Regions from separate parts of the Exiguobacterium oxidotolerans JCM 12280 genome, predicted to be linked through region 3. Evidence: riboswitches for the same ligand, from Rfam matches in the RefSeq annotation. Region 3 holds a riboswitch; each other region holds the start of a gene.

Evidence for each region. A riboswitch is a leader RNA that binds a small molecule or an ion and turns the genes downstream of it on or off. The one in region 3 is predicted to bind S-adenosylmethionine.
Region 1: another riboswitch for S-adenosylmethionine. It lies ahead of metK (methionine adenosyltransferase); the one in region 3 lies ahead of msrA (peptide-methionine (S)-S-oxide reductase MsrA).
Region 2: another riboswitch for S-adenosylmethionine. It lies ahead of P403_RS0106225 (alpha/beta hydrolase); the one in region 3 lies ahead of msrA (peptide-methionine (S)-S-oxide reductase MsrA).

The regions. Positions count from the first base shown of each region.
Region 1 is NZ_JNIS01000001.1:807,283-817,403, reverse strand. Features, by position in the region: gene P403_RS0104185 (alpha/beta hydrolase family protein) at 1-464, shown strand, start outside; gene P403_RS0104180 (EAL and HDOD domain-containing protein) at 627-1,883, shown strand; gene pckA (phosphoenolpyruvate carboxykinase (ATP)) at 1,951-3,519, opposite strand; SAM riboswitch class I at 3,752-3,878, shown strand; gene metK (methionine adenosyltransferase) at 4,007-5,215, shown strand; gene P403_RS0104165 (GNAT family N-acetyltransferase) at 5,358-5,846, shown strand; gene P403_RS0104160 (alpha/beta fold hydrolase) at 5,925-6,629, shown strand; gene mnmM (tRNA 5-(aminomethyl)-2-thiouridylate-methyltransferase MnmM) at 6,668-7,303, opposite strand; gene P403_RS0104150 (MDR family MFS transporter) at 7,430-8,605, shown strand; gene P403_RS16755 (helix-turn-helix domain-containing protein) at 8,839-9,513, shown strand; gene P403_RS16750 (IS3 family transposase) at 9,528-10,121, shown strand, end outside.
Region 2 is NZ_JNIS01000001.1:1,233,454-1,243,574, forward strand. Features, by position in the region: gene ribH (6,7-dimethyl-8-ribityllumazine synthase) at 1-227, opposite strand, end outside; gene P403_RS0106210 (bifunctional 3,4-dihydroxy-2-butanone-4-phosphate synthase/GTP cyclohydrolase II) at 229-1,413, opposite strand; gene ribE (riboflavin synthase) at 1,413-2,039, opposite strand; gene ribD (bifunctional diaminohydroxyphosphoribosylaminopyrimidine deaminase/5-amino-6-(5-phosphoribosylamino)uracil reductase RibD) at 2,024-3,070, opposite strand; FMN riboswitch at 3,229-3,373, opposite strand; SAM riboswitch class I at 3,524-3,628, opposite strand; SAM riboswitch class I at 3,844-3,946, shown strand; gene P403_RS0106225 (alpha/beta hydrolase) at 4,007-4,765, shown strand; gene P403_RS0106230 (thymidine kinase) at 4,936-5,553, opposite strand; gene P403_RS0106235 (DedA family protein) at 5,738-6,388, shown strand; gene P403_RS0106240 (type B 50S ribosomal protein L31) at 6,424-6,669, opposite strand; gene rho (transcription termination factor Rho) at 6,767-8,131, opposite strand; gene P403_RS0106250 (C40 family peptidase) at 8,483-9,163, shown strand; gene P403_RS0106255 (SDR family NAD(P)-dependent oxidoreductase) at 9,297-10,070, shown strand.
Region 3 is NZ_JNIS01000001.1:2,010,213-2,020,333, reverse strand. Features, by position in the region: gene P403_RS0110285 (SH3 domain-containing C40 family peptidase) at 1-234, shown strand, start outside; gene P403_RS0110280 (putative quinol monooxygenase) at 293-586, opposite strand; gene P403_RS0110275 (M20 metallopeptidase family protein) at 675-1,847, shown strand; SAM riboswitch class I at 1,918-2,024, shown strand; gene msrA (peptide-methionine (S)-S-oxide reductase MsrA) at 2,132-2,662, shown strand; gene P403_RS0110265 (DMT family transporter) at 3,130-3,609, opposite strand; gene P403_RS0110260 (Crp/Fnr family transcriptional regulator) at 3,622-4,299, opposite strand; gene P403_RS0110255 (DMT family transporter) at 4,311-4,739, opposite strand; gene P403_RS0110250 (NAD(P)H-dependent flavin oxidoreductase) at 5,182-6,120, opposite strand; gene P403_RS0110245 (gamma carbonic anhydrase family protein) at 6,204-6,719, shown strand; gene paaX (phenylacetic acid degradation operon negative regulatory protein PaaX) at 6,823-7,710, opposite strand; gene P403_RS0110235 (enoyl-CoA hydratase-related protein) at 7,787-8,557, opposite strand; gene P403_RS0110230 (acetyl-CoA C-acyltransferase) at 8,554-9,762, opposite strand; gene P403_RS0110225 (3-hydroxyacyl-CoA dehydrogenase) at 9,759-10,121, opposite strand, start outside.

The DNA of each region.
Region 1 (10,121 bases), 1.2 Mb from region 3:
GTCATCATGATATTCGTGATGCAACAGGGGCATATGATTGGTTAACCCGTCACGTGGAACGCGTCTCGGTGTTCGGCTTCTCTCGTGGTGGACAGATGGCTTTGTTGTTAGCGCATCATCGGCCAGTCGAGCGTACAGTCTCATGGGCAGGCGTGACGAATCTCGTCTGGACATATGAAGAACAGAGAACGATGCAAAAGATGTTACGCCGTTTCACGGGTGGATTGCCAAAGACGCAACAACAAGCGTACCAAATCCGTTCGCCTCTCTACGTGGCTCCACAAGGGCAAGTCTTGTTGATTCACGGACGATACGATCAAAAGGTTCGCTTACGTCATGCAACGAATTACGCTGCACGCTACCCGAGCCAGACGCGGCTTCGGATTTACGAGCAGGCCCATCAGTTTCCGTTGCACGAAAAATTTGCTGTGACGAAGGAAATCATCGATTGGATGATGCACTGATAACATAGGATGTAGTCACCTCGAACAGCCGGGGTGACTTTTTTTAGAAAATCATTAACATTGATATGTTTTAAAAAAGCATTTTTTAAACAGAAAACAATATTTGGTATACTAAAAAATATGAAGTGAACTATAGGGTGGAAGACAAAAGGGGAGAACGGGATGGAAATCTTGTTGGCACGACAACCAATCGTGAATCGATCCGGTGCCATCGATGCGTTTGAATTATTATATCGTTCAGTTGAGGCTCCTGCTATTTTTGATGGTGAGTTAGCGACGATGGACGTGTTGACGAATACGCTCGTCCATCTAGGTGTCGATCGAGTGGCAGAAGGAAAACGTTTATTCATCAATTTCACCGGTGATTTATTACAAGGTGAGCTGATTGATCACTTAGATCCGAAACGATTTGTCATCGAAGTGCTTGAGACCGTCGTTATCGATTCGCATATGCTGTCGGTTTTGAAAAAATGGAAAGAGGCTGGATTTCAATTGGCCTTGGATGATTTCGTGACGGATTTATTACGAAACCATGGTCCAGAGTTGTTTGATTTAATTGATTTAATAAAAATTGATATCGAAGCAATCAACCCACGTGAACAAAGTGCGATTTTACATATCGTTAAACGAAACTATCCGCATATCCGTTTGTTGGCAGAGCGTGTCGAAACGCATGAAGATCATCTGCGTAGCTTGAGCATGGGGTACGACTGGTTCCAAGGCTACTTTTATGCAAAACCGATGTTGATGAAAGGGAAGGCCGTTCCGCCACAATTGCCTGTATTGTTAAAGATGTTGAAGTGGCTCGAATCAGATGAGTATTATGACCAGGTCGTCGATGAAATCGAAGGAAATCCATACATTAGTGTGCAAGTCCTTCAGCTTATCAATTCTCCCGGGATTGGTCTTCGAAATACCGTCGAATCCGTTCGTCAAGCGATTTCACTGCTCGGGTTTTCCCAACTTAAAAGTTGGATTTCGTTAATCGTTTTACGAGAGATGCGACTTGCGAGTCCGTACAAGTGGTCAGACGAGTTGTTACGTTCTTCACTGCATTGTGCCAAGTTATGCGAGTTATTTGCACTTGAAACAAAGACGTTACGTCCGGAAAGTGCTTACATGATTGGTTTGCTCTCGCATATCGATGCGTTACTGTCAGTCGATATTGATGAAATCATTGATCAATTACCAATCGAGTCGACGTTGAAAATCGTGTTACAAGGAAAAGATCATCCGTTTCGTGATTGTTTATTGCTCGCGATTAGTGCCGACCGTGGTGAATTTGAACAGTTTGAAAAACTAACCCATCGTTTTGGTATTTCAAAACAGCGTGCCTATGCACTATTAAAAGAGAGTCAAGATTGGTTGACTAAAAAAGAACTTCATCTGCAACCGGATGAAGAAGATTCAATCGTCTGATGAACGTTAAAAGGCACCAGCTCACTGAACATACAGTGTCTGGTGCCTTTTAATTATCTTAATTTAATTAAACACGTGGCCCTGCTGATTTGATTTCAGTAGTTGCACTGTCGAACCGTGTGAAATTTTGTTTGAATTTAGTTGCCAAAGCCCGTGCTTGTTGTTCATACGCATCAGCATCCGACCAAACTTTGACAGGGTTGAGTAAGTCGCTTGGGACACCAGGGACTTCGAGCGGCATATGAAGTCCAAAAATCGGATGTTCTTCCGTCGGGATATCAGCGAGCGTGCCGTTGACAGCTGCATTGACCATCGTCCGTGTATAGGAAAGCTTCATCCGACTTCCGGTCCCATATGCGCCACCCGTCCAGCCTGTATTGACGAGGTAAACCGTGACACCGTGTCGGTCGATGAGCTCACCGAGCATCGTTGCATATTTTTCAGGAATGAGCGGTAAGAAGGGTGAACCGAAGCATGTCGAGAATGTCGCTTCCGGTTCTGTTACACCACGCTCTGTTCCGGCTAACTTCGATGTATACCCGGATAAGAAGTGATACATCGCTTGCTCCTTCGTCAACTTACTGATTGGCGGCAGGACGCCGTAAGCATCAGCCGTCAAAAAGACAATCGTTTTCGGATGTCCGGCGCGTGATGGTACTGCAATATTATCAATTGCTGTAATCGGATAAGCAGCCCGTGTGTTTTCCGTTTTCGACGTATCATCATAGTCAGGAATTCGTGCATCATCGAGGACGACGTTTTCGAGGACAGTGCCAAAACGAATCGCATCAAAGATTTGTGGTTCTTTTTCGCGCGATAAGTTGACCGTTTTTGCGTAACAGCCCCCTTCGATATTGAAGACGCCGTCGTTGGACCACCCGTGCTCATCGTCACCAATCAATTGACGACTGTCGTCAGCAGACAGTGTGGTCTTACCAGTACCGGATAATCCGAAGAATAAGGCGACGTCACCCTCATGTCCGACGTTAGCCGAGCAATGCATCGATAAGACGTCTCGTTGAGGTAAAAGGTAGTTCATGACAGAGAAAATCGATTTTTTGATTTCGCCCGCATATTCCGTTCCACCGATTAAGACAATCCGATGTTCGAATGACATGGCGATGAACGTTTCGGAATTCGTTCCATCGACTTTCGGATCTGCTTTGAAGTGAGGCGCATAAATAACCGTGAAAGGCTCAAAAGCAGCTTCTGTCGGATATTCACGCAAAAACAGTTGTTTTGCAAACAAATTATGCCAAGCATATTGTGTCACGATCCGAACCGGAAGGGTAAAATGAGTGTCTGCACCAGCAGCAGCTTCTGTGTAGTAGAGCTGATCTGCTTCATTCATGTAGCGAAGAACTTTTTGTAACAGTTGCTCGAAGTTGTCTGCTTCCATCGGTTGATTGACATGACCCCAATCGATATGTGACTCGCATGACTGATCGCGAACAATGAACTTGTCTTTAGGTGAACGACCTGTAAATTTCCCCGTTTCTACAGACAGAGCGCCATTTTCAGCAAGAACCCCTTCTTCGTTATGAATTGCATGTTCGACTAGCTCAGCAACAGATAGTTGTTTGAACACATGCTCCTTCTTGAGTAGCTCTTCGATATTCAGGACCGTCATCGGCATCCTGACCCCACCTTTCCCCTACGTTGGTTTAGCTCTGGCATTTAGTATGACACATTTATTATATATGACATACTAAAGGATGAGCAATCCTTTTTTAGCGCTGATTTCTATTTTTCTGGAAACGCTTTCAGCATTAACAGTTTAACATCTCTTCCGAAAAGTTTCGACTAGAAATTAAAACGTAGCTTGACAGAGTGGTCACAACTTTATATCATGTAATTCGTAACGGATACTCTTATTCTGAGCAGGTGGAGGGAACAAGGCCCGAAGAAACCCGGCAACCGTCCTACATTAAGAATTCTATTAATGAAGGAAAAGGTGCTCTCCTGAAGCGAAGTAAACACTTCGAACGATAAGAGGGTAAAGGAAGAACGCACAACCTTTCCCTGACCATTTTTTGGACATGGAGAGGTTTTTTTCATTTTACCGTCCCACTCAACTAGGGGAAATGAGTACACCGTCAAATTCTTTTTTGGGAGGGTCAAACATGACAAACCTTAATCGCCGGCTATTTACGTCGGAGTCAGTTACTGAAGGTCACCCGGATAAAATCTGTGACCAAATCTCAGATTCTATCTTAGATGCAATCCTCGCAGCCGATCCGAATGCTCGTGTCGCTGCTGAAACATCTGTCACGACAGGACTCGTCCTCGTCGCAGGTGAAATCACGACATCGACTTATGTCGATATCCCGAAAGTCGTTCGCGAAACAATTCGTGAGATTGGCTATACACGCGCTAAATATGGTTTCGATGCAGACACTTGTGCTGTATTGACTTCAATCGATGAGCAATCAGCAGATATCGCTCTCGGTGTTGACCAAGCGCTTGAAGCACGCGAAGGTAGCATGTCAGATGAAGAAATCGATGCAATCGGTGCAGGGGACCAAGGTCTCATGTTCGGTTATGCAACGAAAGAAACGCCTGAATTGATGCCACTTCCGATTTCACTTTCACACAAACTTGCTCGTCGTCTCGCAGAAGTCCGTAAAACTGGACAACTTGACTACCTCCGTCCGGATGGTAAGACGCAAGTAACTGTAGAATACAATGAGAATAACGAACCGGTTCGTGTCGATACAATCGTCATCTCAACACAACATGCAGAAGAAGTGACGCTTGAGCAAATCCAAGCAGACCTGAAAGAGCATGTCATCGTACCTGTGATTCCATCAGAATACATCGATGCGGAAACAAAGTTCTTCATTAACCCGACAGGTCGCTTCGTCATCGGTGGACCACAAGGTGATGCAGGATTAACTGGACGTAAAATCATCGTTGATACGTATGGTGGCTATGCACGTCATGGCGGCGGCGCATTCTCTGGTAAAGATCCAACAAAAGTTGACCGTTCTGCAGCATATGCAGCACGTTACGTCGCGAAAAACCTCGTAGCTGCTGGTCTTGCAGATAAAGCAGAAGTTCAACTTGCATACGCGATTGGTGTCGCGCACCCAGTATCGATTGCAGTTGATACGTTTGGAACAGGTAAACTTCCAGAGGCACAACTCGTCGAACTCGTTGCTGAAAACTTCGATCTTCGCCCAGCAGGAATCATCAACATGCTTGATCTCCGCCGTCCGATTTATCGTCAGACAGCCGCTTATGGTCATTTCGGTCGTACAGATATCGAATTACCATGGGAGCAAACAGATAAAGCAGCAATTCTTGAAGAACAAGCGAAACGATTCGCTTAATTTTCAGTTCAGAAGCAGACTCAGTTTGAGTTTGTTTCTGAACTTTTTTTGTTTGTCCCGAACTTTGCAGGGAAACGAATGATTTTTCTAGAAAAGGGTAAAAGAACATGTACCGGTAAACGGAAAAAAGGGGGAGTCCGACATGGAGATACGCGAAGCAATTCCTACTGATGCGGCACGCATTCATGATATTGCCATTACCTCTTGGATGGATACGTACGAAGAAATCTATTCTGCAAATTCGAAAACGCATTTCGTGAAAGAAGCGTACCCGCAAGAAGAAGTCGCAAGGGCGATTCGGACGGCGGAGGAAGCGCGAGGAGAATATTTCAATGTCGCCATTATCGAGGAAGAAATCGTCGGTTTCATCCATGCGATTGATGTGGAAGGCACGTGGGAAATCGTTCGCTTGTACGTACTACCGAAATATCAACAAAATGGGATTGGACGAAAGTTGATTCGTGAACTTGAACACCAAGGTGCTTCCCCGATTGAAGTCTACGTTGAATCAAGAAATTATAAAGCGCGCCAGTTTCTAGTCTCTTTCGGTTTTAAAGAAGAAAGTGAAACGACTGAAGAAATTTTCGGTCAAGTGGAACCTGTGACACGCTTAAAACGTATATATGAATGAAAATCCGACTTAAGATGGTTTTGACATCAAGGTGTAAACGTTATAATAACAGAGATACTTGTATGAAGAGGTGAGTTTGTGGAAGATCAAGCAACAGGAATTATCGTACTTGTCTATCCCCTTCAACTGCGAGCGACGCCGAGCGATGCGTTAATTCGAGTCCTTGAAAAGGATTATGAAGTGTTACGTGTAGATGCACCGCGTCGGATATCGCTTGAGGAACATCAACAACTACTGAAGGATGCTTTACGAGAAGCCGGAAAACGAAAGTTACCGATTCATATCATCGCCTGCAGCTTGGGCGCACTCGTCGTCAACCGGCTACTGCAGGAATATGAATTGCCGATTGCAAGTTTGTCGTATATTTCACCGCTATTTGATTGGCATAATTCAAAACAACTCGGTGGCGTCAAACAAGTATTTGCAAGTGCATTCGATCGTTTTCGACCGGATGCGCCACTTGGAATGCTGCCATTTGGTCAAAACAGTGAAGATACGGCACGTCTCGGCGAGTTGACATATGCACAGTACCGGGAAATTGAAGAAGAAATCGTCTTACATGATGAAGAGCGAAAGAAGTTACCGCGAGTCAACCTCGCTTGTTTTTATGCGCCAGACGATCAATTCGCAGACGTAAAATATACGTTAGAGATTTGCCGGAAAATGGGTGGCGATCAAATCTACCTTCAACGGCTCCATGGATTTCCGCATTTCAGCTTTGAACGTCTCAATACGCGGTTCGCTGAAAAATTATTGCTGTTTTTGAAGATGGTTGAGGAATGACAAAAAAGACGCTGTCGTGCTGACAGCGTCTTTTACTATTAATCGAGTGTTTGCTTTTTTAATTTTTTTTCGATGGCGATGATGAAGGGTGGATTATTTTGTTGATTGAGAAAACGATACTGTAAGACGGCGTAGTCTTGCTGCGGAAGACTTTCGACATAATCGAGCACAGCATCACGTTCGCGTTTTCCTTCTACATGCCCATGATAGATGACGAGGACGATTAACCCCCCTGGTACGAGGACAGGTAACAAAGCACCGAGCGCTTCTAACGTATCTTCACCGGTCGTCGTGACGGACTTGTCACTTCCTGGTAAATAACCAAGGTTAAAAACGCCCGCTCGAATCGGACGGGCTTCATTTGCAAGGCGTGCGCCAACATGAATATGACTTTCGTGGTAGAGATCGACCCACTCTTTGACATGGGCAGTTTCTAGACGACGTTTCGTTTCTTCAATCGCTTGTCCTTGTACATCGAAGGCGATGACACGACCGTCTGGTCCGACTTGTTCCGCAAGAAACAAGGTATCGTGACCATTTCCGGCAGTCATATCGACGACACAATCTCCTTCGTGGATGACAGATTCTAAGAGTTCTTTGGCATAAGGTAAGACGCGGGCTAGTGACATGGGTTCAGACTCCTGTTCAAGTAAGATTATTCTTTGTTCGTTCATCACGTACTCTTTTGTTCCTGATTATACCATTATTCCGATAATTCATTCAAAATGAAGTTTCTTGACAGAGCACAGAACAATTTCGTAAAGTGGCAAAGGTGAGAACTATATTGGAGGACACCTATTATGCCGAAATTACCTCGTGCGGTCTGGATTCTCGTGTTGGCGATGGCGATCAATACGACAGGAGCCTCTTTTTTATGGCCGTTTAATACATTATATATTCATGAATACTTAGGCGAATCCATGACCAAGGCAGGAATGGCCTTGTTCGTCAACTCGGCGCTTGCGATCGTCGGAAATTACATGGGTGGAAAAGCATTTGATCGTTTAGGTGGGAAGCGGACGCTTATCATCAGTGTCATCGGACTCGTGATTGCTTCGATTGGTCTATTGTTGTTCCATCAGACATTCATTGGTTATGTGACGATGCTTGGATTGATCGGTTTCGTCGGGGGGATGGTGTTCCCGACGATTTACGCATTAACCGGTCTGATTTGGCCAAAAGGCGGGCGACGTGCCTTCAATGCGATCTATGTAGCACAAAACGTTGGAGTTGCGCTCGGTACGGCAGTCAGCGGTCAAATTGCTGCGATTGATATTCAATTCATCTTTATCGCGAACTTGATGCTATACGTTCTATTCGCAGTTGTTTTATTTGTTGGGTTGAACTGGATTCAGGCGCCGCAGGTTAAACGACAAAAAGAGTTTACGACGGAAGAAGTCCGTGAGCCGCTTTCGAAAGAATCCGTTCGGACGATGCTCTACGTATCAATCGGGTATGCATTGCTTTGGTTCGTTTATGTCCAGTGGCAAGGAACGTTTGCCGTCCACACGAAATCACTTGGTGTGACGATTTCCGAGTACTCGATTTTATGGACGATCAATGGAGCATTAATCGTCTTTGCACAACCGTTGTTGACACCGATTTTACGCTGGTTCGGCGATGATTTAAAACGGCAGTTGTTGACGGGAACAGGTATTTTCTTATTATCCTACCTCATCGTACCGTTTGCTGAAGGCTTTGAGATGTTTCTTGTTGCGATGGTCATCCTGACGATTGGTGAGATGTTCATCTGGCCGGCCGTTCCTGCGATGGCGGCACGACTTGCACCGATTGGTAAAGAAGGTGAATTCCAAGGCTACGTCAACATTGCGGCTTCCGCTGGACGGATGATTAGTCCAACGGTCGGTGGATTGATTTACGATTTATCTGGAATGAACGCAGTCTTCTTAACATTAATCGGATTGATTTTACTTGCCGGCATTGTGTTTGTCCGTGCTATTCCTAAAATTAATTGATACAACAGGACACTCCCTCTTTTCGAAGAGGGAGTGTTCAGGCTGGAGACAAAGTGCTCGCGGGAGATAAAAGCGTCTTTTTTCGTTGCTTTCCTCGGGCGAGGCGCAAGCCGTTGCTCCTTGGTCCTAACGGACAACGAGCAGGGTCTTGCCTGCCTCTGAATGATATGCTCCCCAAAAAGTAGACAGTTGAAATAAGAAAAACTGTTTACTTTTGAAAGGAGCTTTTTGCTATGTCCAAATTCAAGCGTTCCGCTAGTGAAAAACTATATGCCATCCAAACTTATGAAGAAGGAGTGTCCACGTTGTGGGAAGTCGCAAGACGCTTCGGGGTCACACAATCGACCCTACTCAGATGGAGACAGATGTATCGTCAAGGCGGTATCTCAGCTTTGGAGAAACGGTCGGTATGCACGAAGTATTCCAATGAGTTTAAAGAGCGAGCCGTACGCGACGTGCTAGAAAAAGGTGAGCCCGTCATGGACGTCATCATAAAATTAAACATCTCCAGTGCAAGCGTACTCAGACGTTGGATTTCAAACTATAATGGTCGTAGTGAAGACACACTACTAAAGGAGCGATTCGCTATGACCAGAGGAAGAACCACGACATTCGAAGAACGCGTTAGTATAGTCAGCGACTGTCTTAAAAATGGAAAGAAGTATAAAGAAACTGCGAAGACCCACCGGGTCTCCTACCAACAAATCTACAAGTGGGTTCAAAAGTACGAAAAGAATGGGATTGACGGACTGATGGATAGCCGTGGACGTACGAAACCGTTTGAGGAACTGACGGACGTGGAACGCCTCTCCATCGAGATGAAAAAGATTGAGCAAGAGAACGAGCTTCTTCGAATGGAAAATGAGTTCTTAAAAAAGCTAGAGGAGTTCGAAAGGGGGAGAGGTTAGACCAAGTCCGAAATTTGGATAAGTACAAGGCTATACAATCGTTGGCGGACCAGTTCGGCTATTCGATTGTCGCCCTCTGTCGTTTTGCGGACGTATCCCGTGCTGCCTATTATAAATGGTTAAATCGTGTACCGACGGTACGCGAAGAAGAGAACATCATGATCATTGAAGAGCTGACATCTATTCATGAGTCGGTAGATGGAGTCTATGGATGTGAACGAATGGTTTTGAATCTAGATCGCCAATTTAACAGAACGGTTAATCATAAACGGGTTCGTCGCTTGATGCGAATCGCCGGCATTCGTTGCGTCATTCGTCGAATACGACCGAAATATATGAGAACCATACCCGGACAAACGGCAGAAAATCTTCTGAATCGTGAATTCCATGCGGAAAAACCGAATCAGAAATGGTTAACAGATATCACGGAATTCAAATACGGCACCTCAAAAAAGGCTTATTTAAGTGCAATTCTCGATTTGTATGATGGATCAATTCGTTCATTTGTGCTAAGTCGTTCGAATAACAGTCAGCTCGTCTTCGATACGCTAAAACTCGCCTTGGATGATGATCCTGGTAGTTTCCCTCTTCTTCATAGTGACCGTGGG
Region 2 (10,121 bases), 780 kb from region 3:
GTGATGATCGCATCATACTTACCGCTTTTCGCCAGTTTCTCCGCGACGAGCGGAATTTCGAATGCGCCCGGCACCCACGCCGTATCGACGTTATCCGCTGCGACACCGTGACGACGGAAGGCATCGTTTGCTCCTCCGACTAATTTAGATGTGATCAATTCATTGAATCGTGCCGCGACGATCGCAACCCGTAGTCCTTCGCCCGTTAAAAATCCTTCGTATACCATCTTAATTTCCTCCTTCGAGATCGAGCAGATGCCCGAGCTTCGTCTGTTTGGTTTTGAGATACTGGTGGTTTTCTAAACTTGCCGGTACTTCATGCGGAACCCGCTCCAGCACGGTGATGCCGTACGTTTCGAGCGCTTGCTGTTTATCCGGGTTATTCGTCATCAAACGGATTTTCGTGACACCGAGGTCCTGAAGCATCGCTGCTGCGACGGCGTAGTCGCGTAAGTCGGCTGCAAATCCGAGCGCATGGTTCGCCTCGACCGTATCGAGTCCTTGTTCTTGGAGCTCATAGGCTTTCAGCTTCGCCATCAGACCAATCCCTCGCCCTTCTTGACGCAAGTAGAGGACAGCACCACCTTCTTGTTCAATCCGGTCGAGCGCCGCATCGAGTTGCGGACCGCAGTCACACCGTTTGGACCCGAAGACGTCACCCGTCAGACATTCGGAATGAACCCGGACGAGCATCCCGTTTTCTGCTTCACCTGATAGCACCGTGACATGTTCCTTGGCGTCAGGTGTCGTATACCCAAGCATCCGAAACGCCCCGTGCGTCGTCGGTAACAAGACTTCCGCTTCACGGCGGACAGGGCGCTCGAGATAGCGGACGAGAGCATCGATCGTAATCATTTTTAAATCATGTTCTGCTTTATACGTCACTAAATCATCGACCCGTGCCATCGTCCCGTCTTCTAAAATGATTTCACAGATGACGGCCGCTTCGGCGCTTCCCGCGAGCCGTGCCAAATCAATCCCTGCTTCCGTATGACCACGCCGGACGCGGACGCCGCCTTCATTCGCGATTAACGGAAAGATATGTCCGGGACGCTTGAACTGCTTTGGACCATCCGTCAACATCCGCTGAATCGTCATTGCCCGTTCCTCTGCACTGATGCCGGTTTTCGCATCTTCATGATCAATGCTGATCGTAAAGGCCGTCCCGTGCGGATCTGTGTTGACATCTGTCATCGGCCGGAGTTCGAGTCGTGTTGCGATATCCGGACTGACCGGGACACAGACGAGTCCTTTGCCGTAAGTGATCATGAAGTTAATCATCTCGGGTGTCGCATGTTCCGCAAGTAACACGAGATCCCCTTCGTTCTCACGGTTTTCATCGTCACAGACGATGATCGGTCGTCCGCGTTTTAAGTCATCCACTGCTTCTTCAATCGAATCAAATCCGTTCATCATACTTCGCCTCCTAAAAATGCCGACCAGTCCGTCTTCGCATCCTTCTGCGTAAAGTGATAGAGATGTTTCGCCATCAAGTCACATTCGATATTGACGAGGGCACCCGTCTGCAAGCAATCGAACGTCGTGACTTGGCGTGAATGGGGAATCAATGAAATCGTCACCGCATCGTTTCCGACATGTTGCAGCGTCAGGCTCGTCCCATTGATTGCAATCGATCCTTTCGGAATACAGTACTTGCTCCAATCGCCTGCTTCAAAACGGTATTCCATCGCTTCACCGTCTGGTCGCCGGCTGAGAAAACGAGCCGTTCCGTCGATATGCCCGCTGACGAAGTGACCCCCGAACCGTCCATTCGCCGGCATCGCACGTTCGAGTTGAACGGCTGTCCCGACTCGTAACGTCTGCAGCGATGTCGCCCGGATCGTTTCATGGACGGCATCTGCCGTAAATCCGCTCTTCGTCATCGCCGTCACCGTCAAACAAATCCCGTCAACGGCAATGCTGTCGCCAATCTTCGTGCCGTCAAGCACTGCTGTCGCTTCAATTTCCAGCGCCAATCCGTTCGCCCGGGGGACTTTTCGTTTTAATGTGCCGAGTTCTTCAATCAATCCGGTAAACATGTCACCCTCTCCTTTCGTACATACTGGAGATGGACGTCCGGTCCGATTTGTTTCATATTCACTAAATTAAAACGGTCTTCGATGTCGTGTGCCGTCGTCAGAGATTTTGTCCCACTGAAGAGGGACGGTGCCTGATAGAGTTCGATCGTATCCACGAGATCCGCTTCTAAAAATGCGGATTGAATCGTGGGACCGCCTTCAATCAACAGACTGCGAATACCTTGTTCATATAAAAGTTCGAGGATTTGGTCCGGTGTCGCATACGTCCCGACGAAAACCGTCACGTTCTCGCGCTCTGTCGTACGCGGCTGTTCCGTCAGCCAGTACGTCGGATTCAAGCCATCGTTTAAGACTTGGAATGTTTCAGTCAGGCGCCCGCGCCGATCGACAATGACACGGACCGGTTCGATGCCGGTCGAACTGCGCAACGTCAGTGCCGGATCATCGACAATTACCGTGTCGCTTCCGACGAGAATCGCATCGTGCGTCCCGCGTAACTGACGTCCGTCTGCGCGCGCCACTTCTGAAGTGATAAAGCGTTGTTCACCCGTCGCGACCGTCCCGTTCATCGTTTGGGCGACTTTCACTGTGACATGCGGACGTTTTCGTTCGATCGCCGTCCAAAATGGTTCATACAGTGCCACTGCCTCGTCTTTTAATAGACCGACTTCGACGTCAAGTCCCGCTTCCCGGAGACGTGTGATGCCGCTTCCTGCGACGAGCGCGTGCCGGTCCTCTGTCGCGACAAAGACGCCGGCAATCCCGGCTTTTAGAATCGCTTCCGTACACGGCGGTGTTTTACCGTGATGATTGCACGGTTCGAGCGTCACGTAGAGATCTGCTCCGCGTGCTGCTTCACCTGCCATAAGGAGCGCCTCGACTTCGGCATGGGGTCCTCCCGCATAACGGTGGGCCCCAAATCCAACGATTCGTCCCTGTTTGACGATGACGCAGCCGACACTCGGATCCGGACTCGTTTGACCGTTTAACATGTGTGCTAGTTGCATCGCATAACTCATGAATATTTCCATTTTTTTCGCTCCTTTCAACAAAAAAGACGCCTCCTGTAAAAGGGGCGTCGCGATTGAAGGATTGACGAAATAAGCGTCTCGTGTTTCTGTTTTTTTGCATACAGAAACAGACCCTTCTCTGAACATATTTTTTCAGAAAATGGCGGCAAGCGCATTGTTTCGTCCTTCTCCCATCCGGACTTTACCGTCGGCCTTGGAGTCTCACCAAGTCAGCCACAGTGCGTACACTGCAGGTCGCGGGCTCGTCGATCCATTGATCGCATCACCGCCGGTTGGGATTTTCACCCTACCCCGAAGAACTGGTTATTGAGTTATACAGCTCAAGATTAGCATAGGTCATTCTAAAATACAAAATGAATTGTATTTCATTCTCTTTTTTAGAAAAACATCAAAAAAGGACCCTTCTCTTAAAAGAAAAGGGTCCTCTCATCTGCACTAAGGCAGAATCCGCTCAGCTCATCTTTCAGACAAACGTCTGATGGAATTGGCACAGTACGACGTAAGAAGTCTGTCGCCGAGGTTTCGTAGGGCCAGTCCCTCCACCTCTCTCGATAAGTGCTGCGGTATGAAGTTCATATGTGTGATGTTTCAAGTCGTTCTTATGTCGTGAATCTACTGCTTACACTACGGGGATTCTGTTCTCAAGTCAACCATATTTTCAAAATTAAACCAAATTACCCAGTTTATCAATTTCGACTTCTTTTTAACGTCTTGACAACGTATTTCAATCAATGCTATTCTCTTCACAATGATTATTCCGACAATTCCTATACGATATATCAAGAGTGGGCGAGAGATCTGGCTCTACGAACCCACGGCAACCTGCAACATGCAAGGTGCTCCGACCAGCAAAGCCGATGCTTTGGATGATACTTACGATAAACTCGTAGTGCGCCTAAAGCACTACGAGTTTTTTAATAGAAGGAGGAACCCTTTATGAATTCATCATCACCTGTTCTGTGTGGCGCAGAAGATTTTTTGATTGAACGAGGTCCAATCGGTATTTTACTGTCTCACGGTTTTAACGCAACCCCTCAAAGCGTCCGCACTGTCGGAGAATATTTTGCCGCCCAAGGGTTCACTGTGTATGCTCCGCGCCTCGACGGGCACGGGACGAGTATCCAGGATTTCGAAGCGTCGACTGCCGAAGATTGGAAACAGAGCCTCCGTCAAGGGTTCGACGTCTTAACCAATCATTGTTCGTCCATCTTCATCGCCGGACAATCGATGGGTGCGACACTTGCCCTCGCCCTCGTCGCGGAAGGATTACCTGCTGACGGATTGATTACGATCAATGCAGCGTTATCGATTCCTGCCTATGAAGCATTATCTTTCGAAGACTGTCCACGCTACTTGAAAGAAAGTACCCCAGACATTAAACGTGAAGCGTTTGAAATCATCTATGACCAGGTCCCTGTCGTCTGCGCATCGGAACTTTTAACCTTGATTGACGAGACACGTCCGCTCTTACCAACCATCGAGATTCCAACGCTTATTTTATATTCTGCCGAAGACCATGTCGTCCCGCCTGAAAGCTCGGATTACCTTTATCAAGTCATCGGTGCGACGGACAAACGGAGCTATTGCCTGCTTGACTCCTATCATGTCGCGACCCTCGATCATGATCAAGAAACGATTGTCCACGAGGCAACACGCTTTGTGCACCAATATAGTCGTTTGAGCCACACCGGTTGATGTCTTCCCTACGCAAAAGCAAGGAATGAAGACTGTTTCGATACGTGTCTAAACCGTCCAAAACAATATGAATGCGCACAAAAATGGCCGATACTCCCCTCGAATGATGGGCGTATCGGCCATTTGATTGATGTAGTCCTGACTGATGAGTCAGTCCTTCGTTTGCTTCATCAGTTCTGTTGCTGTTTCTTCCATTGTTGCAGGGCTTGCGATTTCCCCGGCACTTCATGGCAGTGGCGGCAACGCGGCTCATACGACTCTGACGCACCGACTAAAATGATTGGATCATTGTAGTTGGCAGGTCGACCGTCGATTAAACGTTGCGTCCGTGATGCAGGGTCACCGCACGACAGGCAGATCGCCTGCAGTTTCGTGACGAACTCTGCCCGTGCGAGAAGTTCTGGCATCTTACCGAATGGTTCCGCCCGGAAGTCTTGATCGAGTCCGGCACAGATGACACGTTTTCCGTCTTGCGCGAGGGCCTCGATGACATCGACGATTTCATCATCAAAGAACTGCACTTCGTCAATCGCGACCACTTGTGTCTCTTGTGCGACTGCCGCGTACACGTCACGGCTCGTCGCCATCGGTACCGCGATGACAGAGTTGCCGACGTGAGAGACGACATGTTCTTCATGGTAACGGTCGTCGATCGCCGGTTTAAACACTTGGACCGGCAACTTCCCGTACTGTGCCCGTCGAACACGTCGAATCAATTCTTCCGACTTACCAGAGAACATACTTCCGCAAATCACTTCAATCCATCCGTACTGATTTATTACATGCATCATTGCAAAAACACCGTCCTCTAAAATTAGTCACTTTAACGAGTATAGCCCGAATCGATAATGAGAAAAAGAGTTGACTTCTCGAAATCAAAAATCCATCCGTTCATTCCCATGATTCCCCACCTTGTCGTTTTAACTAGTCCTCATTTCCTGTACACTATAGAAGAAGAATTTATGAAGGAAGGTGTCCCCGATCCATCACATATTACATGAAGTACTTCACCAATATGGTTCATTTGGACTTGCGCTTTTACTCGCAGGTGGAATCGTCGGGCTTCCCGTTCCCGATGAAACGTTACTTGTCATGTCCGGTTTTTGGATGCATCAAGGCAATTTACCCTTAATCGGAACGATTATCGCCGCTTATGCCGGCAGCTGTATCGGGATGACGATCAGTTATCTCCTTGGTCTCAAACTCGGAATGCCGCTGCTCCACCGGATTGGTCCGAAGATGCGCATTTCAGAAAAACATATCCTAACGGCAGAAGCCGGCTTTCTTCGTTATGGCAAATCGGTCCTGATTATCGGATACTACATACCTGGTCTTCGGCAGCTGTCTGCTTTTTTCGCAGGCGTCTCGAAAATGCCTTTCCGGATCTTTGCATCCTACGCGTATACCGGCGCACTGATTTGGATTAGTGTTTTTCTCGGGGCTGGTTATTTCCTCGGTCGCCACTTCTCATTCAGTCGTGTCTTTGAGCAGTTCGCTAAAAATCCCGATTTACTGCCCTATGTCATCGGCATTGCCGGCGCCATCGGCTCATCTTTTATCTTAAAAACCTATCTTTCGTATCGCGCCCAGTTCAGTCTATACAAAAACAGCCTGCTCCAGTGATGGAGACAGGCTGTTTTTTAATGGATAGGTCGCAATTACTTGCGGCCGTATTTTTTGTTGAAGCGATCGACACGACCGTCTGCAGCGTTGAACTTTTGACGACCAGTGTAGAATGGGTGCGAGTCCGAAGACACATCCACGCGGATGAGTGGGTACTCGTTTCCATCTTCCCAAGTGATTGTTTCGTTCGAAGAACGAGTAGAACCAGTTAAGAATTTGTACTCAGTAGTTGAATCCATAAATACAACTTTGTTGTAGTTTGGGTGAATTCCTTGTTTCATGGTTGATTTCTCTCCTTCCGCCCTGGTTCATTTGCTGAGCCAGAGTAAGTTACCTTCCTATACTAAACGATTTTTCATCGTCTCGCAATACCTATTTTCAAGTCGGTGTATCTGTTTTGATTGTCCGTGGTTTAGCTGCTGCCCGGCGAATCGGCTTCTTCTTTTCCTTCAACAGTTCAACGAAGAATTCTTCATTATTTTTCGTATCCTTAATCTTGCGCAAGAAACTGTCGACGAACTCGTTTGATTCATTCATCGTCCGACGAATCGTCCACAACGCATCGAGTTGATCTTTCGGTAGGAGCAACTCTTCTTTCCGTGTGCCGGATTTCCGGATATCGATCGCCGGGAAGATGCGACGCTCTGATAGTTTCCGGTCAAGATGAAGCTCCATGTTGCCGGTCCCTTTAAATTCTTCATAGATGACATCATCCATCCGCGAACCGGTCTCGACGAGTGCTGTCGCGAGAATCGTCAAACTGCCGCCATGCTCGATGTTCCGCGCTGCTCCGAAGAAACGTTTTGGTTTATGGAAGGCAGCCGGGTCAATCCCACCCGATAGCGTCCGCCCACTCTGCGGAACGGTCAGGTTATAAGCCCGTGTCAGACGTGTGATCGAGTCCATCAAGATGACGACATCTTTTTTATGCTCGACGAGACGCATCGCCCGCTCGAGGACGAGTTCTGAAATCCGGACGTGATTATCCGGTGTCTCATCAAACGTCGAACTGACGACGTCTGCTCCCGGTACGGAACGTTCGATGTCCGTCACTTCCTCCGGTCGTTCATCAATCAAAAGAATGATTAGCTCAACATCCGGATGGTTGACTTGAATCGAATTCGCAATCTCTTTTAACAAGGACGTCTTCCCTGCCTTCGGTGGTGCGACAATCAGTCCGCGTTGACCAAATCCGACTGGCGCAATCATGTCCATGACACGAACCGACAGATGACGCGGTTCTGTTTCAAGACGCATTAAACGATCGGGATAGATCGGTGTCAGTGCAGGGAAGAATAAACGGTTTCGTGCCGTGTCCGGTGCTTCCCCGTTCACTGCTTCAACGCTCAATAAACCTTGGAAACGTTCATTTTCCTTCGGTGGACGGACTTTTCCCGTGACGACATCTCCATTACGAAGATTAAAACGACGAATTTGTGAAGCGGCGATGTAGATATCTTCAGAGGATTGTGAGTAGTTGATGGGACGAAGGAAGCCGAAACCACCATCGTTTTGCATCTGTGGATTGCCGGGGATGACTTCAAGCACCCCTTCGAGGAAGTAGAGACCGGTTGATTCTGCTTGTGCTTTTAAAATCTTGAACATTAACTCACGCTTCCGCGCTTCCCGGTATTGCGGAACATTTTTTGCTTTCGCAATTTCATATAAATCCTTCAATGTCAGGTTACCGAGTTGGGCAAGTGTATAGGAACGTTCTGGTTTATCGGTTTTTTCAGTTGGCATATGCATTCACCTATTCTTTATAAATTCAACAGCAAAGTTCTGTAACGTATTTAATGATAAAGCAAAAAAATCTTTTGTGAATTAAAGGTATCACATATCTACCACTTTCGTCGTGATTTAGCGAATGGAAATTTCTTCTTTGTAATATTCCACGATATTATTGCAGTTATATTACAAAAAAGCGGTATTTTGTAGCGGAACTGAAAAAACGTTTTCACACGACCGCATGCTAAGATATTCCTGCAGAGAAAAACTTACAAAGTCGTAAGGATGACTGCCTAAACAAACACTTAATGATTTCATTATATAACTCGGTCACATAAATTTTAATTAAAATGGAGGAATTCACATATGAAACGTTTTCTAGCATCGGTCGCGACAGCAGCATTAGTGGTTTCAGGTTTTGCGTCAGTGGGAACAGGTAAAGTTGAAGCAGCTACGGTCACTAAAGTCAAAATCACAGATAACGGATTACGCGTTCGCTCAGGTGCCTCTACAAAATCTTCAATCGTCGGTAAAGTTAACGCAGGTCAAACATTCCTTTATAAAGGAAAATCAGGTAGCTGGACTAAAATTTCTTACGGTGGAAAAACACGATATGTTTACTCGAAATATACGAAAACGTACAAATCTTCTACTTCAACAGCTAAGAAAACAACGACTTCTTCTTCAAAGCGTACAAAGATCTTAAGCGAAGCAGCAAAACATAAAGGTACGCCTTACGTTTGGGGCGGTACAACAACACGCGGTTTTGATTGCTCTGGTTTCACAAGCTACGTTTATAAGAAAGCAGCTGGAAAAACACTTCCACGCTCGTCTTCTTCACAATACTCTTCATCTAAGAAAGTCAGCGTCTCAAGCGTTCAACCGGGAGATCTCGTCTTCTTCTCACACGGTAGCGGCATCCAACACGTCGGTATCGCGACAAGTAAGACAAGCATGGTCAACTCGGAAACAGGCGGCGTTAAATACTCTAGCTTCAAATCAGGATACTGGGGTTCACGTCTCGTCGGAGCCGGTTCTTACCTTTAATCCAAACACTAGTGACCAAGCGGTTGAGCATCGGCTCAATCGCTTTTTTGTTTGTTCTACGCTATCGTCTAGTTAATACCCTTTTAATACCCTTTTTTAATCAATTCAATCCACGAAACAGGAGCGTGATCCTATGAACGTATTGATTACAGGAGCCTCGGCAGGCATCGGTCGCGAGCTCGCCCGGTTACATGGCATGCAAGGAGACCATCTGTTGCTCGTTGGACGCAATGTCACAAAACTGTTCGAGACGAAATATCTCGTCGAACAAGAAGGAGGAACGGCTGATGTCTTTCCATACGACATCGGACAGCCCGTCCACATCGAAGCCTTACTTCGGGCGACACAACACCAGTCGGTCGATATCCTAATCAATAATGCGGGATTCGGATTGTTCGGCGAGTTTCTCGAGACCGATCTCGACCGCGAACTCAACATGATTGATATCAACATCCGGGCCCTGACTCATCTGACGAAAACTTATGCACAGCGTATGCGGGACCAAGGTATACAAGGTCGGATTGTACAAGTCGCTTCGACGGCAGCATTTCAGGCCGGTCCTTTCTTAGCCGTCTATTATGCAACAAAAGCCTACGTCTTAAGTTTTTCAGAAGCTTTGACGGAAGAACTCGCGCCTTACGGCATTCAAGTGACGGCGGTTTGTCCCGGTGCGACCCATACCGATTTCGAAGCGACGGCCGGCCTGTCTGCTTCCCGTTTGTTTAAACGCCCCGGCATCATGGATGCGCCAACCGTCGCCAAGCTATCCTTCGATGGATACATGCAAGGCAAGACGCTCGTGATTCCTGGTGCAAGCAATGCCTTCTATGTTTTCCTGACGCGGCTCTTACCACGTCAAACACTCACGAAGATGAGCGCTTCTGTCCAAGCCCCGTTGAAGGAATAGTTGGTTCACAAAAGAAAGACCTTTCCGAAAAAATCGGAAAGGTCTTTCAGC
Region 3 (10,121 bases):
AATGTCCGTGGTTACTGGTACGGAGCGTTCTTTACGAATCAGCGCACAAGTATCAGTTCCGGAAAACGTTCGGATATCGTCTTCTTCGAAAATACGTATACGGATGGTCCCTCGCATATCGGGATCATGTTAGATAGTAAACACTTCATCCATGCCGGAGGATCACAACTGCAAATCAGTTCGATTTACGAGCCGCACTGGCGTGAACACTTCCTCGGTTTCAAATCAATGTAATGATTAAAAAAAAAACGGACCTTCCCTAACCCGGGAGGTCCGCTTCTTTTAGCTAACATTAAAATGTCATTTCCGCGTATTTCGTAACTTGGCGATCGATTAAGTACAATTCGATTTGCTCACGATACGCTTTATAGTGGTCTGACGCGATATGCGCTTCTAACGCTTCTTCGTCCTGATAGACTTCATAAAGCATGAACTGATGTTCATCTTCGATCGATTGATGTAAGCTATAACGCAAGCACCCCGGCTCGTTTTGTGAAGCTTTGTAGACTGTACTTAAAATCGGAAAGACTTGATCGGCTAAACCTGCTTTGACTGTGATGACCGCGTTGACAATAATTTCTCCCATGACTTGTTTTCCTCCTCATCATTCGTTACTCCTATCTGTACCCGTTTTATAGAAAGTCATACCTCAAAAACCGAAAAGGATGATTATGATGCAACAGCAACTCTTCACTCAACTCGATCAACTCGAACAACAAATCATTGAACAACGTCGTGATCTGCACCGTCACCCGGAACTCTCTTTTCAAGAAGTGCGGACACCAAATGCAATCGCCTCGTTTTATGATGCGCTTGGTCTCCCTTACCGCAGGAACGTCGGTGGAAGCGGGATCGTCGCGACCCTCAAAGGAAAATATCCTGGAAAAACCATCGCCATTCGGGCTGATTTTGATGCCCTGCCACTGCAGGAGGAAACGGATCTCGCCTTCCGTTCGATTCATCCGGGCGTCATGCATGCGTGCGGACATGACGGACATACGGCGATTGCACTTGGTCTTGCGGCGGCCTTTACAGCACTGCAAGAAGAGCTTCATGGAACAATCGTGTTCATTCATCAACACGGGGAAGAAGTTTTCCCAGGTGGTGCCATTCAAATGATTGAAGACGGATGTCTCGACGGAGTCGATGCAATTTTCGGTACGCATCTCGAAAACGACTTGCCTGTCGGGACAATCGGCTATCACGCAGGACATACGCTTTGTGCCATCGATGAATTTGAAATCGTCGTCCACGGACAGGGTGGTCATGCGCAAGCGCCGCATAAGACACAAGATGCGCTTGTCGCCGGGGCGCAACTCGTCTGTAATCTCCAACACCTCGTCAGTCGTCGCGTTGATCCGTTTTCACCTGCCATCGTCGCGATTGGTTCATTCCATGCCGGAACGGCTCCAAATATTGTTACCGGTGAAGCACGGATTGTCGGAGAAATTCGAACATTTGACGAAACACTCCGGCACCAGTTACGGCAAGAGGTCGATTTAGTTGCCCGGACGACATGTGCCGGAATCGGTGCCAGCTACTCCATCGACTTTACGACCGGTTATCCGTCCCTGTGGAACCATCCGGTAGAAACAAATCTCGTTAAGGAAGCGACAGCTTTCTTAGGTGAGGCATCTGTCAAAGAACTCAAGCCGATGATGGCAGCCGATGATTTCGCCTATTATTTAGAGCGTATCCCAGGAAGCTACTTCTTTACGGGGTCCGCCAAAACGGACGGGAGTACGATTTATCCGCAACACCATCCGAAATATGAAATCGATGAACAGGCGTTACTCATCGGTGCAAAAGCCTTAGGCGCAACCGTCCTGCATGCTTTACAATCTTAAGGATTGACTTTGTCGTTTTAGAGATGCTATTATCACATCAATGATAACGAATTTAATCAACTTCATATAACACTTATCAAGAGTGGACTGAGAGATCTGGATCGATGACGTCCCAGCAACCTGCCTTCAGTGGCAAGGTGCTACGACCAGCAAAGCGCAAGCTTTGGTTGATAAAAAGCGACGACTCCTTTTGCAACCAAGCAAAGGAGTCGTTTTCGTTTTCTCGCTGTCAGAGCACGAATCACTACAGGGCGACTAACGCCAGCGGAAAGGACGAGATATAGATGGAAAAAGCAACATTCGCAGGAGGCTGTTTTTGGTGCATGGTGACACCCTTTGAGGAATTACCGGGGATTCACGGAATTGTTTCCGGTTATACAGGAGGACATGTGGAAAACCCGACATACGAACAAGTGAAAACGGGGACGACAGGTCATGTCGAAGTCGTTGAAGTTACATTTGACCCGGCACTCTTCCCATACGAACGGTTACTCGAACTTTACTGGCCGCAAACGGATCCGACAGATGCCGGCGGACAGTTCCAAGACCGCGGGACCCAATATGCACCTGCCATCTTTTATCATACGGAAGAACAGCGCCTTGCTGCGATTGCTTCACGTGACGCGCTTGCTGCGAGCAATCGCTTTAAGCAACCGATTGTCACACGAATTGAAGCGGCACAAGCGTTTTACCCAGCAGAAGACTATCATCAAGGCTTCCACAAAAAGAATCCAGAGCACTACAAAAAAGACCGGCAAGCATCAGGTCGCGATGAATTCATCGATGTGGCTTGGAAAGAAGAAGTTTCTGTCTAAACTAAAAAAGCCCGCTCTTCGCGTGGGCTTTTTTGGTTGCAAATAAACGCTTATGAAGAGTACATATGCTATAACGAAAGACAATCAGTTCACGCTTCCCTGTCTCGCCTCGTCTTCAAAGCGGCAATCTTCCGCGCCGCTACAGCAAAGCTGCAGGGTCGCGACCGATTGCTTTTCGCTTTAAAAGCGATTCGAGACGGATTGCGCTCTAAAGCTACTCTATGATTTTTCTCTGCGGTATACCCTGAAAGCTTCGTTTTTCGTTGACTCCTGCGGGAAAAAGCGCGTGAACACGCGCTGCCAAGAGGCTGGCAAGACCCTGCTCGTTGTCCGTGAGGATCAAGGAGCAACGGCTTGCGCCTCGCCCGAGGAAAGCAACGAAAAAGGGAGAAGCTTTCATTTCACAACTACTAATTCGTCTTCGCGCTGAAAAATCGACTTGATGTTGCCAGAGCTAACCGTAAGAATTACGATACCTTTTCCGACAACTCATCCGAAGCTTCGATTTCTACGACTTGATATCGTTTCAACACAAAGATACCGGCTAACATCACAATCAATCCAGCGACTTGTCCGAGCGAAAGTTCAAGTTTCGGTAAACCGAACCAACCGAACAAGTCGACACATAATGCAAAACTCAGTTGCGAAATCAAGACGACCGAAATCGCAATCGATGGACCGAGCAGCTGAATCCCACGCATCACACAAAATACGACACCGACACCGACCAGACCACCAAATAAATATAGCGGTTCGACCGTTTGAATGTTCGATAATGTACCACCCCGAAATACGAGTAGCGCAAGCAGTGAACCAACAAACCCGACAAAAAAGACGAGGGTCGTCGTCGCCCATGCCCCGAACGCATGACTCATCCGGGCATTCAATACCGTCTGTAAACTAATCATCATTCCTGCCGTAATCGCACAAAACATACCTAATCCCAAGCTAGCCCCTCCTCATTCGTAACTATTTCCGTTCGCTTTTTCTTTAATCCGCTCTACATCTAAAATAATGATTTTCCCGCGTCGTCTCGCTAAGATTCCTTCCTCACAAAGCGTTGAGATGATGCGGTTTAAATGACGGTAACTCGTCCCGAGCCAATCGGCGACGTCGTGGAGATTCGACGTTCGCATCTCTTGATAAAACAGGCTGTCGGAAACGTCCGAGGTAATCGATAACAAATACCCGGCAAACCGTTCTTCGACCGAGTAGAGGACGTGGAACGATGCTGACTTCGAGTCCGCGTACCATTTGGTCGTAATGACCCGCAGTAAAAATTGTAAAAAGGTGTTCGTCGTATTGTGCTCACGTAAGATCGCATACGGAATGCTGAGTGCCACGACGTCCGTAATCACCTCGATGGTATTCAAGACTTCCCGTTCGTTGATATATTCCGCGTCCCCAATCACCGTCATCGCCTTTTTGAAGCGTAAAATCCGTTGTTTCCCTTCAGCCGATGCTGCAGAGATTTTAATTTTTCCTTCGACGATGAAATACATCCGGTCAATCGGTTCACCCGTCACACATAACAGGTCCCCTTCCGAAAACGTTTCGATGCGTAAATAGCCTTTACTGGTCTCCGTAAAAATATCCACTAAGTCGTACTGTTTTAAATAGGTCTCAATCGTCTGCATAGATCCTCCCTTTAGGACAGTGAAAAAATCGCAACTCCGGCAAGCATCAAACTGATCCCGATCCACTGTCCCCGGTTACTCCTTTTTTTGATGACACCAAACCAGCCGTTCAAATCAATCACGAATGCACATAAAATTTGTGCGACGAGCAACAAACACATCGCCCACGTCATGCCGAGTAACTGAATCGACGTCAGTTCGGTCACGACGACGAGTACGCCAAGCAATCCGCCACTGGCGTAGATGAGCGGAAGCTGCCGAAAGCCGCCGATTTTCCGGTCGCGGACCACACTATAAATCGCTAAACACCCCATCAATCCGACGAAATGAACGATTGTCACGGAAAACCATGGGCCAATGGCATCTCCTAAACGGGCATTAAAAATTCCCTGCAACGCAATGAACAGTCCACTCATTAATGCGAATATAACTCCCTGCACTTTAAGGCACCTCCTTTTGTTTCTTCTGTTATGAGTAGACACTATTTGCACCTCGTCTGAAAAGGACAAATGTCCCGTTTTAAAAAATTGTATAAAAAAAGACGGATTGCCCGTCTTCAGCGTGTAGACAAACGATTAAGAAACGTAAACATGCGATATCGAGATGCAATCCGTTCGTGCTTCCCCATCTCGCCTCGTCTTCAAAGCGGTAGTACCTAAAAAGCGTCATGTTTCGTTGACTCCTACGGGAAAACGTGCGTTTTTAACGCACGTTCAGAGGCAGGCAAGACCCTGCTCGTTGACCGTGAGGACAAAGGAGCAATGGCTTGCGCCTCGCCCGAGGAAAGCAACGAAACATGACGCTTAGTCTCCGATTGCACATTGTCTACAGTCCAAAGACGGATTGCCCGTCTTCCCAGGAACAATCCGCCTTACTGATCCATTACATATAATCCGCCCACACCCGTTCAATTTGCTCAAATGCCTCCCGCTGCATCCGTTCGAATAATTCGGAAACGGTCGGAATATCTGCAACCAGACCGGACACGAGACCGGCATTGACATACCCGTTGACCTCGTCACCATCGACCGCCCCCGTCACATGATAGGATTCTGTCGTCTTCGCGTTAAAATCGTCAAGCGACGAAACATCTTCGAGTGTCGCAACATACGGTCCGCTTAAGACACGCCGGACACGACCGACGGAACGACCGATGATTCGTGTCTCAAGATCCGTTGCTCCTACGAGATGGTTCTTGTAGTTCGGATGAACGGCTGCTTCTTGCGTCGCAATCAGCCGCGTACCGAGTTGAACACCTACTGCACCAAGCATCCAGGCGGCTGCAAGACCACGACCGTCTCCAATTCCACCGGCCGCGACGACAGGGAGTCTGACGTGATCGACGATTTGCGGAACCAGTGTCAGCGTCGTCAGCTCAAGCGGTGAATTAATCCCCGCCGCTTCCACCCCTTCTGCGACAAGCAGGTCGACCCCCGCTGCTTCTGCCTTCAGCGCATGTTTGACCGACGCGACGACCGCCATCGTCGTAATACCGGCGGACCGTAACTGTTTCATGTAAGGTGCTGGATTTCCGGCTGATAAGGACACGACCGGAATCTGTTCTGCTATCGCTAATTCAATCAGGGCTTCCGTATGCGGCGAGACACCAATCGCAATGTTCAAGGCAATCGGATGCGTTGTTAATTGACGGGTCTGCTCAATCAAACGGCGCATTTCTTCCGGCGAACGTGTGCCACAACCGATTGTTCCTAAACCACCGGCATTCGAGACAGCTGCCGTTAAGGCGGCATGACTGACATTTCCCATTCCGCCTTGGATGATTGGAACGCGGATTTGCAGTAACTCACATAATCGGGACATCGTCTTCCTCCAATCTGCTGTTTAAGAATGATATACTAAGTAAGACTGAATTGAAATTCATTAATCGGAAAAGAGGGGTTTTTATGAATATTCCATATCGTGATACGACACCTAGACTTGCGGAGACCGTCTTCGTGGCGCCGGGAGCATTCTTAATCGGTGACGTAACGATCGGTGAAGAGTCAACGGTTTGGTTCAATGCCGTATTACGCGGGGATGAAGGACCGATTACAATCGGGAAGCGTTGCAGCATCCAGGACAACGCGACGATCCATTTATACGAAGGGGCACCGGTCATCGTCGAAGATGAAGTGACGGTCGGACATAATGCCATTCTCCACGGCTGTCGCATCGGCCGCAGATCGATCGTCGGCATGGGGGCGACGGTCCTTGATCACGCCGAAATCGGTGAAGAATCTATCATCGGTGCCAATACGTTGATTCCCCCGGGCAAGAAGTTCCCACCCCGCTCTTTGATTGTCGGGTCACCCGGAAAAGTCGTCCGTCAACTGACACCGGCCGATCTCGAGATGATTCAGGAATCGATTGACTCGTATGTCGATAAAGGCTATGCCTTCCGGGAACAGCTCGGACAATAACTGTTTTCCACATGCGAAAAGTGAACTTCCAGAAGACCAGAGTTCACCTGTAAAAGATGCATTTCTCAATCGACGCTGCGGAAAAGCGCAAGAAGACTTGCGCTTACGACCGCTCCGCAAACAACGGATGTTCCGACGCATCGTAGTCGGAACTTTTTTGTGTCACGTCGTGTGTCTCTTTGAAGATTGACTCAAAAAATCGGCTGGCTGGTGCCGCAAGTAGACGGTAGTATTGTTCGAATAATACAGCCGCATGATGACCGTTCCAGGCATCCGGAAGTAATTCTTGCGGCAGGCCGGGATCCGTAAACAAAAACTTCCGGTACTCATGGACGAGCTTCGTCCGCTCGACAAAACACTGTTCCTCATCCATTTCTCCGAGTTGGATTTGACTTTGGTGAACGATGTAGCGCCGACTGTACTCGACGATGAAGGCTTCGTACCGCGCTTGTAACTCGTCGAGCGGAAAAGCACGTTCGACGAGCGATTGATCTTGTTGCGGTCCGTGGTATTCGCCGACGAAAAAATCGACGTATTCGGTAATCTGATACGCCTCGATCAGACGGGTCGCCTCTTTTTCGAGCGGGTTTGGAGAAATCCAGACCCCGTTCGATAAGTTACCAAAACCACTCCACGTCAGTTCTTTCCGCAGTTCATCCCGAATCTGACGTTTTTCCTCGGGAATCGTATACATCAACGTCCGCCATTTGCCATCCCAGACGTGTGGTGTCGACTTATAAATCCGCCGCGCCGCCTCTTCCATCCGTTCGACCCCACGGTCCGTCAGTGAATAAAAACTTTTTGTTCCTTGTTTTTCTGAAATCAACCATCCTTGTTTGACCATTCGGGAAACGGCAACGCGAACGGCTTGTTCGTTATGTCCGAACTCCTTCAACAACCGAATCAGACTCCCCACCCAAATCTGATTCCCGTAGTGTCGGATATAATCGCCATAAATCGTAAAAATCATTGATTGGGTATTCGCACTCATGTCATTCACTCTCTCTTTGATATAACGTTTTTTTGTGTACCGTTAGTATACGTGTTATTTCAGGTGGCGACCATCCTCATTTCCCTTGAAACTGTGGTGTTCGTTTCTCAGCAAAGGCGCGGAGTGCTTCAAGCCGGTCTTCGGTCGGAATGACTGCCTCATAGGCTTCCGTTTCAAGTCGTAAGCCGTCAGCGAGCGACACATCCATTCCGCCGTCAATCGCTTGTTTCGCCTGACGAATGGCAATCGGCCCATTGCGGAGCATCGCTGCTGCCAGTTCAAAGCAAGCCGGTAATAACTCGTCACGTGTCGCAACGACTTGCGAGACAAGACCATATCGTTCTGCCGTCGCGGCATCAATTTTTTTCGCCGTAAAGATCAATTCTTTCGCTCGTGTCTCCCCAATCAGACGCGGCAGACGTTGCGTCCCACCCGCTCCCGGGATGATCCCGAAACTCGTTTCCGTCAGACCGACCAACGCGCCGTCGACGATAATCCGGAAATCGCAGGCAAGCATCCACTCAAATCCTCCACCTAGCGCATGACCGTTAACCGCTGCAATCGTCGGTTGGGGCAACGCCGCAATGCTCGCAAAGACTTCACGAATCGCCAGCACATTGCGCCGGACTTCTGTTTCATTTAGTGTCACCCGCTCCTTTAAGTCGGCACCGGCACTAAACGCTTTTCCTGTCCCTGTAAATACGACGACCCGGACCGACTCATCTGCTTTGACGGCATCCACAAGTTCTTGCAGCTCGACCAGCGTCGGATAATCAAAACAATTCATCCGTTCCGGGCGGTCAATCCGAATCAGTCCGAGTTGTCCACTGCGTTCAACATGAATCATGTCAGTCCCTCCCGTTCGACTATCAAGGCGATCCCTTGTCCGACCCCGACACACATCGTCGCTAGTCCGTATGTCTGGTTCGTCCGCTTCATTTCATGCAACAAGGTCGTCAAAATCCGGGCACCACTGGCACCGAGTGGATGACCGAATGCGATCGCCCCTCCATTGACATTGACTTTTTCCGCATCAAGACCAAGTTCATAGATACAGGCTAAACTTTGTGCGGCAAACGCTTCATTCAGTTCAATCAGGTCGAGTTCTTCAATCGTCAGTCCTGCGCGCCGTAACGCTTTTTTCGTTGCGTCAATCGGACCAATGCCCATGATGGCAGGTTCGACACCTGCCGTCGCACTCGCCCGGTAAAACCCGAGCGGCGTCAGTCCGAGTTCGCGTGCGTGTTCTTCACTCATCAATAACAAGGCGGATGCACCATCATTGACGCCTGACGCATTCCCCGCCGTGACCGTTCCGTTTGGAAACAACGGACGCAATGTGCCAAGCTTCTCACGCGTCGTCTCTGGTCGCGGATGTTCATCTTGACTGACCTCAAGCATCGCTCCGCGTTTGTTTGCGTAACGAACAGGGACCATCTCGTCCTCAAAACGCCGACTGTCAATCGCCTGTTTTGCCCGCAACTGGCTTGTATACGCGAAGTCGTCCTGGGCATCCCGGCTGATTCCATAACGCGACGCGACATTCTCCGCCGTTTCCGGCATCGAGTCGGTTCCGTATTGTTCGGCCAGCCGTTCATTGACGAACCGCCAGCCGATTGTCGTATCGTATAATGTTTGATTGCCACGTGGGAACGCCGTATCTGGTTTCCCCATCACAAATGGCGCACGGGTCATACTTTCTGTCCCGCCGGCGATATAGACATCTCCTTCGCCTAAGGCAATTGCCCGCGCGGCTGCGATGACAGCATCCAATCCGGAACCACATAACCGATTCATCGTCGTTCCGGCGACACTGACCGGTAAACCGGCAAGTAAACCCGACATCCGGGCAACATTTCGATTGTCTTCGCCCGCTTGGTTTGCGTTGCCGAAGATGACCTCTTCAATCGTTTCAGGGGCAACACGCGTGTTGCGGGCGAGTAAGGCTTCAATCACGACCGCTCCTAAGTCATCCGGCCGGACGTCTTTTAACGCCCCATTGTACCGTCCGATCGGTGTCCGGACGGCGTCGATGATTGCGACACGCCTCATGGTGCCTTCACCCCGCTTTTCGCATAGTCATATACTCCGCGTCCCGTCTTACGACCGAGCCGTCCCGCTTTGACGTATTGTTCGAGCAATGGAGCCGGACGGTATTTTTCTCCGAGCTTCTCATGTAAGTAACGTAAATTATGCAGGCGCGTATCGAGCCCGACTAAGTCTCCCAGTTCGAACGGTCCCATCGGATAATTCAACCCAAGCTTGATCGCCTTATCGATTTCTTCCGGCGTTCCAAGTCCTTCTTGCAACATGTAGAAGGCTTCGTTACCAACGAGGGCACTGATCCGTGACGTGACGAACCCCGGGAACTCCTGAATGACGACCGTTTCTTTCCCCATCCGTTCGGCGAC